Regions from separate parts of the Bacillus silvicola genome, predicted to be linked through region 3. Evidence: riboswitches for the same ligand, from Rfam matches in the RefSeq annotation. Region 3 holds a riboswitch; each other region holds the start of a gene.

Region 1 (3,874 bases), on a different contig from region 3:
CTGAAGACTTAGATTGAAGTGTAATATCAAATAGATGATATGTGTATAGACCTAAATTTTTCACGACAGTTTGACGATCAAATGAGCGTGAGAACATTTGTGGTTTATATATAACTGAAACAACAATTTGTAGTGCTAGTAATACTGTTACACCGCTAAAGAAAGTTCGCTTCTCAGAGCGAGAAAGTGGTGTTTTATCACCAAATGATGGAAATTTACGCGAAATAAACATTAAAATAATTGCGTCTGCAAATAAAAGTAATGTTTTATACGTAAAGAGTTCTTTTATACTCGTCCCTAAGTCAGCCATATTATTTGTTTGGAATAAAACAGGGAAAGTAACAAAATCGTTATAGAACCCGTAAAACATTGCATTTCCAAATAAAATAAATGACAGTATAAAACTAATTACAATAATAATTCGGTTTCGGTACTTAGATGCAAGTAAAGCGAAACCAAAAAATAAAAGTAACGAAGCTAGTGGGTTAATAAAAAGCATAAATTCTTCAAAGAAGTTATCAATTCTAATATCAAATGCTAGCTTGTACACAATATATGTTTTTATCCATAATAAAACGACTGCAACTAGTGCAAATCGCAGTTTTGGAAACAGATTTTGTAGCATAATATACTCCTCTCCTAAAAGCATGACAGTTCTTGTGAGCCGGTTTGATTAGCGCCTCATTTTATATATACGAACAGTCCTTTATTATTATGTTTATTATACTATGAGTATCATTATACGAAAATAAAAGAGAGTTGTGGGCTTTTTTATAATAATTGAGTAGAAAAAGGGCAGTGGGAGACAATAAAACGGAGTTTCTATGTATGATAATTATCGTGCGCAGAAAGAATCGAGTAATAAAACGGAGGTTATAATGCGAAAATTATTATATTTTATAGTATGCAGTAGTGTTATACTTTTTGCTTCACCGAGTGTGTCGGTAGCACAATATGATGCACCTCTTATGGAAGATGCCCTTTATTCTGTTTTATTTCCGAAAATAAATAAAGCAATTGAAAAACAATATGGGAGCTTGAAGCCTTATCAATGTCCTAAAATTATTAGTTTAAAAAAAGTGTATAGTGGTACATATTTATTTCAAGCGAGTATTGAAGTAACGAAGTATGAACGTGTTGCTGGGAAAATTGCTCCACCATTTGAGAAGGTAACGATTACATTTAATAACGAAGAGGGCGAATGGGAAGTGACAAAGGTTTCAGTAAAGCGCTTACCAAATGATACAAAATTAAACTGTAAAAAAACAATATAAAAAATTGTTTGACAAATAAAATGGTCCTTTGGTATTGTTAATAGCAACAATTAGATGTTTGAAAATTAAATAGACTTACCTCATCTACTCTCAAAGGTAGAGGCCGCGATAGGAAAGAGTAAGCTATGGGAGATTTAATGGAATCTGTGATCATAGGTTGAAAGGGACTATTGCCGAAATATAAGAATAACCATCTTATTCATATATTGGGACTGCATTGAATAAATGTAGTACTGTCATAAGATTTATTTTATGGAGAGCTATTTGGAGATGTTGATGCGGTTTCTTATTTTGAGAAGATAACAACTCGTTTATTTTTTCAATATATATTTTTCCTAATAAGAAACGCGTGTGAACATTGTTCCGCGCGTTTTTTGTCTATCTAAAAGCGTGCTGCAATGAATAGAAGATTGGGGTTATGAGTTTTAGAGGAAATAAGGGAGGAATTTAAATGTATTTACACGGCACAAGCCGAATCAATGGGCAAGGACACTTAGAAATTGGTGGGTGCGATACGACGCAGCTAGCAAAACAATACGGAACACCACTTTATGTATACGATGAAGAGTCTATTCGAGGAAAGTGCCGCGCGTTTCATCGTGCTTTTAAAGAAAGTGGTTTCTCTTATCAAGTAGCATATGCAAGCAAGGCGTTCTTGTGCATGGAGATGTGCCGAGTAGCTCGTGAAGAGAATATGTCTTTAGACGTTGTTTCTGGAGGAGAATTATATACTGCGCTTCAAGCAGGATTTCCGGCATCGCGCATTCATTTTCACGGAAATAATAAAACAGCAGAAGAAATAATTATGGCTCTTCAGGCGAATATCGGTTGTTTTGTAGTAGATAATTTCTTAGAATTAGAAATTTTACATGATTTAGCAGTGCAACATGGAAAGTTTGTGAACATATTAATCCGTGTAACGCCAGGAGTAGAGGCACATACACACGAATATATAACAACAGGCCAAGAGGATTCGAAATTTGGATTTGGTGTTTCAAATGGTCAAGCGATGCAAGCGATTGAGCTAGCTTTGCAAAAATCAAATTATAATATGCTAGGAATTCACTCGCACATCGGATCACAAATATTCGAAACGGCTGGTTTTGTTCGAGCAATTGAAGTACTACGTCAATTTTTAGAAGAAGTGAGAGAGCGAACAAACTATGTAGTGAAAGTATTGAATGTAGGCGGAGGTTTCGGTATACGTTATACGGAGTCTGATACACCGTTAACACTTGAAACGTATGTGGAGGCTGTAACAAGTACGATAAGAGAGCAGTTTACAGTATGTGAATACCCGCTTCCAGAAATATGGATTGAACCAGGTCGTAGTATCGTAGGTGATGCGGGAACAACAATTTATACAGTTGGAGCGGTGAAAGAGATTCCTGGTATTCGGAAATATGTTTCAGTCGATGGTGGGATGACAGATAATTTAAGACCGGCTCTATATGGAGCGCGTTATGAGGCGATGTTGGCGAATCGAGGGAATCTTGAGAATGAGGAACTCGTTTCGATTGCTGGGAAATGCTGTGAAAGTGGAGATATGCTGATTTGGGATATTAACTTACCGCAAGTTGCTTCTTCTGATTTACTAGCAATTTCTTGTACGGGGGCATATGGGTACTCGATGGCGAATAATTATAATCGTATTCGTAGACCAGCTGTCGTCTTTGCAAAAGGCGGAACATCACAAATTGTTGTAGAGCGTGAAACATATGAAAATATTATTGGGAACGATCGCATACGTATTAAAGAACTTGTTTAAATAGGAAAAAGGAGTTGTTCGGATGGGCAATTCCTTTTTTATAAAATAAAATAATTAAAATATATCGGAAAACTAGGATTGAAAAAAATCAGAATTGTGATAAAATACAAATACAAAGCTTATCAAGAGAAGCGGAGGGAACTGGCCCGGCGAAGCTCGGCAACCTGCTTATAGAAAGCAAGGTGCTAAATCCAGCAAAATGGAATCCATTTTGAAAGATAAGGTAAAATATATTACCGAACAGTCTTTTCGAAATGGGAAAGATTTTTTTTATGAATAAAAAGGGGGGCTGTTCGCGTGAGTGTACGGGAACATTTTGATGAAGTATCTGAGAAAATTCAAGCGATGCTTGCTGATATGAAATATGGTTCCATTACAATTGTTGTGCAAGATGGAAAAGTGATTCAATTAGAAAAAAGTGAAAAAGTACGTTTAAAGTAAAAAGCGCTGACTAGAAAAACTAGAGGCGGTTTTAACCTATTTTATTAGGTTAAAACCGTCTTTTTGCTTTTACAGGGGGAAAAAACATGTTGACGTATGAAACGTGGGAAGAAAATAGTGTTTCATTTTCCGAAGAAGATGAAACGAAAGGCGCGCTATCAGTATTAAGTTGGGCTTATAACGAATATAAAGATGAAATTGTATATGCATGTAGCTTTGGGGTAGAAGGTATGGTTTTGCTGCACCTTATAAACCAAGTAAATCCATCCGCTAAAGTTGTATTTTTGGATACAAATGTACATTTTCGAGAAACGTATGAATTAATTCAAAAGGTGCGGGAACGATTTCCTTCATTAAATATTATAGAAAAACAGCCGGAATTTACACTTGA
Region 2 (3,874 bases), on a different contig from region 3:
ATGAATTCGAAAACATTGTAGTGTTTCATCATAACTTTCTACAATTTTTGCATCTCCGTATAAAAATCTAGGTAACGGTATTTTTCTTCCGAACATGTAAAACCATTGTTTCTTTGAAGAAATATGTATTGCCCCCACCTCATCAATATAAAAATTCAATGTAGAAACGAGCATATGCGGTTTGCCAAAATAATCTAAAATTTCATTATTCTCTTCATCCAACTGCATAACAGCGTTAAAATACCTTTTCTTATTATGAAAATAAAAAGTACGATTCCACCGCACAAATTCCTTTCCATGTTCATCTCGTTCAACGGTATTATGTATTGTAAATGGCACTTCCTTCCCCCGCTCAGAGAAAAACATTCGAAACTTCGATGCAATTTTTAATATCAATTTTACGAAAAAAGAACCTCCGTAAATTTCATCCATCTTCCCTTCTCCAGTAAAGCTATTTTTTTCTGTAATCTCATAGCGTTTCTGTAATTTTGGATGAAGATTTTTATAGGTATCTCCTAATAATCTCTCATAAATATTAGCCATACATTTATCCCTTTCTCTTCCTCTTACAATTTTTTGCGCTCGGCAAATTAGTGCTATTTATATAACCGACAATCGATAACCCTATTAGAAGAAAATTTAATGTAAGCGGATTAAACGGTTGCGTAAAACTTGTGATATTCGTAACTCCTGCCACTATAGTTAAGCCTATTAACATAACAATATGTAATATAAACAACTTTCGTTTTTGAAATGGCAATAGCCACATAACACCCCATATTATTTCTAAAAATCCAACTATTTTAAGTATAGAAATACTACTTTCATTCGATCCGATTAACTCAGAAAGCATCTTCACTTCCTCTGGATGACTAAAAATCACTTTCGGTACGCCCCCTTGATATAACCATACGAAAGCAAATAAAAAGCAAACGAGCCAATACGTCATCGTTCTTCTAATTAACATACTAGGATGGAGGTCTTTTTCTAACCATAATTTGAGAGCATCAAAACTCCATGCAGTTGCCCAACCTAATAAAGGTCGAAAAACATATGAATCTATCACATTTCCTATACGACCAAGCCTTGTATCATAATCATATTGCGTCTCAAAATAAATATGTTCTTCATTCGGTGTATATTTCCAATAACCACGCCCGATTTGTATAAGTGATAATTGATTGTCTGTCCAAAATTTTAAAGAAGACATGCGCTCTCCAGTTTCTTTTCTTACTTCACCTATCGATTCTCCTTCTCCAGCTATTTCAAGTCCGAAACCAATATTCGTTTTATATAAAAACTTCTGCGGCTCCCCCTCCTTTTTCTCCAAATACGAGATTTCTGTAAAACGTGCATCCCACTCTGTATGTAGGTCCGGTTCTTGCGTATATTCCCATAATTTCTCCATTGTTGTTTTCATTTCTGTCGCTACATAAATAGGCTTTTTCTTGCCCATCCTTCCACCTCCCATGCTCTATATTTTTAATGTACATGCACCGAATTTATTTTGCTACATTTTTCACAAAATAACCCTCAAAAAAGATAGAATTTTTAAAATATATATAAAACACTTGATTCCCTGAAAAATTTAAATTATTATAAAACAAATGTTACCAACAACTTCATAAATCAAACACTCTCGCCTAAAACGTGAGATAGAGGTTGCAACGCTTATAAGTATTCTAAAGGAGACACAGAGATGTCTATGAATTTAGAAGAAAGGAAGTGTTGCCGAAATTGATAAATTTCTCTGCATTTATCGATTGGGGCTGTTTTCGAATAGAAACAGAACTGTCATATGTACAGACATGTACGTGTGAAGAGCTATCTACAAAAAAGAGATATCATTTTTTATGATATTCCTTTTTTGGCGGTTTTTTTATTAGCTCCGTTTTCTGTTTCCCTTTTCCTGTAACAGCACCATCCTCACTTATTTGAGATGGTGTTTTTTGTTTTTCTCTCTGGTAACTACAGGAATATTGGGATTTGTATATGTCCTAACCTATTCTTAAAAATGGACGAAAGAAGGAATTCGTAATGGAAACGATTGTACAAAAGTTTGGCGGTACTTCTGTTGGAAGCGTCGAACGCATTCAACATGTAGCAAATTTAATTATTGAAGAATATGAACGAGGACATAGCATTGTCTCTGTCGTTTCAGCAATGGGGAAAAGTACAGATGAACTTGTAGCACTTGCTAACGCTATTACAGAGAATCCGAGTAAACGCGAAATGGATATGCTTCTATCAACAGGAGAACAAGTAACCATTTCATTGTTAACGATGGCACTACAAGCAAAAGGCTATAACGCCATTTCCTTAACCGGATGGCAAGCTGGTATTACGACAGAATCTGTACATAGTAGTGCACGGATTACTGACATTCATACAGATCGTATACAGTCCTATCTTGCTGAAGGCACGATTGTGATCGTAGCTGGCTTCCAAGGAGCCAGTGAAGACCATGAAATTACAACACTTGGACGCGGTGGTTCTGATACGACTGCTGTTGCATTAGCTGCTGCACTGAAAGCAAAAAAATGTGATATTTACACGGATGTGACCGGCGTATATACGACGGACCCACGAGTTGTAAAAGATGCTTATAAATTAGATGAAATTTCTTATGACGAGATGTTAGAACTTGCCAACCTCGGTGCTGGTGTATTACACCCCCGTGCTGTTGAGTTTGCGAAAAACCATAATGTCGTTTTAGAAGTTCGCTCAAGTATGGCACAAGAAAACGGAACAATTGTAAAAGGAGAATGTAACATGGAACAACAATCAATCGTTAAAGGTATTGCATTTGAGGATAATATTACGCGTGTCACAATGAAAGGATTAGAACATGGTTCACTTTCAACCGTTTTCTCTACATTAGCAGCGGCACATATTAATGTAGATATCATCATTCAAAGTATTACAAATGAAGGAACTGTTCATCTCTCCTTCTCCATTCACTCTAATGATTTAAGAGAGACTTTAGAAGTATTGGAACAAAACCAAGAAGCACTTCACTATGAATCAGTAGAATATGAAAATCATTTAGCAAAAGTATCAATTGTAGGATCTGGTATGGTCTCTAATCCAGGTGTTGCTGCGAATATGTTCACTACTTTAAAAGAAGAAGATATTCATATTAAAATGGTAAGTACATCAGAAATTAAAGTGTCTGTCGTTATTGACCGCCTTCATTTAGTAACAGGTGTCGAGGCGCTGCATCAATCATTTATGGCGAAAATTGAGCCTTTAGTGCAGATGAGTTAATTTCCACTCGTAAAACTTAAAATAAATTATATGAATCTAGTTCCTTCCTATTATAAATAGAAAGCTGTTTACATTGTATAGAGTGACAAGAAATTTATTTGTCATTCAAATAATACAATTAATTCTATACAACAATCGGACCATTTAATGGCGTATAGGGTAGAAATATTTTGCAGGGAAGTCGCGGTATTGTTTGTTAACAAGATACTATATGACATACTTAAAAACACCTTGTCACATTCTCCTACACTGTGACAAGGTGTTTTTGTTTGGAAGGAATTTGTAACTTTTTAATAGTATAATTATGGAGATGATTAGATAACACACTTTTACATATAAGGAGATAAAGACAATGACAAAAAACAAATTACTAAGAATGGACAATGTCAGCATCGTTGTAGAATCCCTTGATAACGCAATCTCTTTCTTCGAGGAGATTGGTTTGAAACTCGAAGGGAGAGCAACTGTCGAAGGTGAATGGGCTGGTCGCGTAACCGGACTCGGTTCTCAGTGCGTAGAGATTGCTATGATGGTTACCCCAGATGGCCACAGCCGAATTGAACTTTCGCGATTTCTCGCCCCAGCTACTATAGCAGATCACCGAGCA
Region 3 (3,874 bases):
CACTCGCTGCAACAATCGGCTTCTTCATCTCACTTGGCTGGGAACAAGTAAGCTGGGTTTGGGTATTTTCGTTAATGCTTGGCGGTATTGTCGCAGCTCCAATTGCTGCATGGCTAGTCCGCATCGTTCCACCCCATTTACTTGGTGTATTAGTTGGTGGTCTTATTATCTTCACGAATATTCGCACACTGCTTACTACATTTAAAGTGGATCCAACTATTATTTCACTTTCTTACGTTGCAGTTGGTCTTGTCGTTATTATTTCACTTTTCATTGCTGTCCGTAATCATTCCAATCGTTCTAACGTATCGACAGCCAGCTATCCGAAAGATCAAAAACAAATGCTACCATAATTAATAAAAATACCGCCCGATTTACTTCGAGCGGTATTTTTTATTTTTCAATCTTCCAATTTATCATCGTTTCAGTACTATTCACTCTTTTCATATGTAATTTCTCTAATACACGAATGGAGCTATGGTTTTCAAAGAGTGTTTCAGCTATAATCGTTTCCACTTCTCCTGTTTGAAAAGCCCACTTTATTAATTCACTAACAGCTTCTGTTGCATACCCTTTATTCCAATATTTCTCAATAAATCCGTAACCAATTTCTACCGTATGTTCCTCGTTTGGTTTCCCTTTAAACCCTATATCCCCTAGTACGATTTTATCTTCTTTCCGAATGACATACCACGCGCCCCAAGGTAATAAAGCTTCGTCTTGTTTTACACTTTCTACATGCCCTGAAATATGCGGGCCGCTATTGTATCCTTGATTCTTCGCAATTTGAACCCATTCTTCCGTACACGGGATAATATGTAATCTTTCCGTTTCTAATTTCATAACGATGTCCCCTTTTTAATTAAACAGTATTTCGATTTTACCACAAAAAGAAAGAATATTCACTCTTTTGATTTACACATATGTTTTTTCTTTGAAACAAAATAAATGAAGTAATCACCTTTAATAGTTATGTCGAATTATATTTTCTGAATTTTCTTTCACTTTTAAAGGGTTTTTCATTATTTTTTGCGAAACATTTGTATAACAATTTTTTTCTTTATTTATTGTTACATAACAGTAGGTTCGGGTGGAGTTTTGCAAGCGTTTCCTATACAATAACCGATATTTTTTGACTTTTCCTAACAAAATTCCTTGCAATATATTCAGAAAATCATTACAATTGCCATATATTAAAAATCATAGCAATAAATAAATCCTCATCAATCCGATGAGGTAGAGGTTGCAACTTTTAAGAGTATAACGGCCGAGACACAGAGAATGTCACCGACTCCGTTTGAAAGGAAAAGTTGCCGAAGTTTATATTTCATCTCTGGAAATATGAGCTGGGGCTGTCTCCGAAAGGAACAGAACTGTCACGTTTACAAAATTACCGTGTAGACGTGGGGTGCTATCTTAACGGAAGGGTATGATGGGGGTGGTTATTTGTGAAACGTTCCGCCTAATTCTTTTGGCGGTTTTTTGTATTTTTCTCCCCCGCTCCTTCCTATCTTACTAGAAAAGGAGTGTTGAACATGAATAGCGCAACGAATCAAGCTACCTCTAAAAAGCAAACTACACAAGGACAAGGTGAATTAAAACGCGGATTAAAATCTCGTCACCTTACGATGATTTCTCTCGGTGGTACAATCGGTACCGGATTATTTCTTGCCAGTGGTGGTGTTATCCATTCAGCTGGTCCTGGCGGTGCATTAGTCGCATATGCCGCAATTGGAATTATGGTTTATTTTTTAATGACAAGCTTAGCAGAACTCGCAGCTTACATGCCTGTTACTGGCTCTTTTAGCACTTATGCAACAAAATTTGTTGATCCATCACTTGGTTTTGCACTTGGATGGAACTATTGGTATAACTGGGCGATTACGATCGCTGCTGAACTAGCGGCCGTAACATTAATTATGAAATTTTGGTTCCCAGATACCCCTTCTCTTATTTGGAGTGGACTTTGCTTAGCTATTATTTTTCTCTTAAACTATTTATCTGTTAAAGGTTTTGGTGAATCTGAATATTGGTTCGCACTTATTAAAGTAGTTACTATTATTATCTTTTTAATTGTCGGCTTTATGATGATTTTTGGAATTATGGGCGGCGAAGCTGTCGGTTTTAAAAACTTCACTGTTGCAGATGCACCATTTAATGGCGGTATCATGGCAATTATCGGTGTATTTATGGCTGCTGGTTTCTCATTCCAAGGAACTGAATTATTAGGAGTGGCTGCTGGTGAAACTGCTGATCCAGAACGCAATATTCCAAAAGCAATTCGTTCTATCTTTTGGCGCATTATATTATTCTATATTTTAGCAATTCTCGTTATCGGTTTATTAATTCCTTATACGACTGATAGCCTTGCAGCAAGTGATGTAACAGTAAGTCCATTTACACTAGTATTTGAAAAAGCGGGCGTTGCCTTCGCTGCTTCTGTTATGAACGCTGTTATTTTAACTGCAGTACTTTCTGCTGGTAACTCTGGAATGTATGCATCAACTCGTATGCTTTGGGATTTAGCTCGTCAAGGAAAAGCACCAAAGTTCTTAGGCAAATTAGATAGCCGTGGTGTACCTGTTAACGCATTAATCGCAACATCAGTTGTTGGTAGCATTGCTTTCATCGCTTCTTTATACGGTGACGGTGTTGTATACATTTGGTTATTAAATGCTTCTGGGATGTCAGGATTTATTGCTTGGGTAGGAATTGCTATTAGTCATTACCGTTTCCGAAAAGCTTATGTTGCACAAGGGAAAGATTTAAAAGATTTACCGTATAGAGCAAAATGGTTCCCGTTCGGTCCAATCTTTGCATTTACACTTTGTGTTATCGTTATTTTAGGACAAAACTACGGAGCATTTATGGGAGCATCTATTGATTGGAACGGTGTACTCGTTTCTTACATCGGTTTACCACTCTTCTTAGTACTGTGGTTAGGATATAAATTTACTAAGAAAACGAAAGTAATTCCACTTGATAAATGTGAACTAAAATAAAATAAAACGAGCAAACAAATTTGTTTGCTCGTTTTTTATTGCAATTCATCTCCCTTCCCTATCGCCACTGTTTTTGCGATAATAGAGGAAATATACATAAAGGTTGGGATTACATGAACATTCGTATTACTGATGAAGCAAAAGCTGCTATACATAGATTAGAACGTGAAGACAAAAAGATTATTCGCATTAGAGGGACGATGACAAACTCTTGTAGCATTTTCGTTGATGTCGATTTAATTTGGGATACATATAATGCGGATGATGTTGTATATGAAGATGCACATCTTATCGTACAAATGGATTCATTCACGACAGATTACACTGGTGATACTGTGAAACTTGATTATAAAACGACAGGTTTTAGTATTACGACTCCTAGTGAGACTTTGGTGTATGGATTGTCGATTAAAAAATAAACATTGTTTTTATCTGACCAATGGGGTGAAAAAATGGGTAAATATGTTCCGTTAAAATTTTTATTCAACAAAGAATTAGCAGAAAAAATGGCTGATTCTATTTCTAAACATGCTCCTAATTTCTCTAAGAAAAACTTTGTAGATTCTGTAACGAGTAAAGTTGAAAATTTAGAGTTGAAACAACGTATAGAAGTAATAGCAGATGAATTACACTATGCATTACAAAAAGATTTTAATGAAGCAATACATATATTACTGAAAACATTGGGGCCAGAAAACACAACAGAAGTAGGCACATTTACAAATGGTTATATGTACATGCCTATTGCAAAATACGTTGAAAAATATGGGCTTAACGATTTTGAATCCTCTTTCAACGCAATGTATGAAATAACAAAAAGGAATACTGCTGAATATGCCATTCGGCCTTTTCTTGAAAAATATCATGAAGAC

The links. Region 3 has a riboswitch for lysine ahead of ACP6L7_RS12145 (amino acid permease). Riboswitches for the same ligand answer to the same signal wherever they lie in the genome.
Region 1: linked by a shared signal. The riboswitch ahead of lysA (diaminopimelate decarboxylase) and the one ahead of ACP6L7_RS12145 (amino acid permease) in region 3 are both predicted to bind lysine.
Region 2: linked by a shared signal. The riboswitch ahead of ACP6L7_RS03425 (aspartate kinase) and the one ahead of ACP6L7_RS12145 (amino acid permease) in region 3 are both predicted to bind lysine.

What each region holds. Positions count from the first base shown of each region.
Region 1 covers NZ_JBNGVC010000001.1:972,086-975,959, reverse strand. The annotation lists gene ACP6L7_RS05130 (LTA synthase family protein) at 1-625, opposite strand, end outside; gene ACP6L7_RS05125 (DUF3888 domain-containing protein) at 879-1,274, shown strand; lysine riboswitch at 1,364-1,545, shown strand; gene lysA (diaminopimelate decarboxylase) at 1,726-3,042, shown strand; SAM riboswitch class I at 3,159-3,267, shown strand; gene ACP6L7_RS05115 (YezD family protein) at 3,340-3,483, shown strand; gene ACP6L7_RS05110 (phosphoadenylyl-sulfate reductase) at 3,570-3,874, shown strand, end outside.
Region 2 covers NZ_JBNGVC010000001.1:668,581-672,454, forward strand. The annotation lists gene ACP6L7_RS03415 (DUF4166 domain-containing protein) at 1-543, opposite strand, end outside; gene ACP6L7_RS03420 (DoxX-like family protein) at 548-1,456, opposite strand; lysine riboswitch at 1,649-1,835, shown strand; gene ACP6L7_RS03425 (aspartate kinase) at 2,038-3,267, shown strand; gene ACP6L7_RS03430 (VOC family protein) at 3,620-3,874, shown strand, end outside.
Region 3 covers NZ_JBNGVC010000012.1:50,035-53,908, forward strand. The annotation lists gene ACP6L7_RS12135 (sulfite exporter TauE/SafE family protein) at 1-353, shown strand, start outside; gene ACP6L7_RS12140 (GNAT family N-acetyltransferase) at 394-843, opposite strand; lysine riboswitch at 1,230-1,422, shown strand; gene ACP6L7_RS12145 (amino acid permease) at 1,536-3,002, shown strand; gene ACP6L7_RS12150 (iron-sulfur cluster biosynthesis family protein) at 3,116-3,421, shown strand; gene ACP6L7_RS12155 (DNA alkylation repair protein) at 3,455-3,874, shown strand, end outside.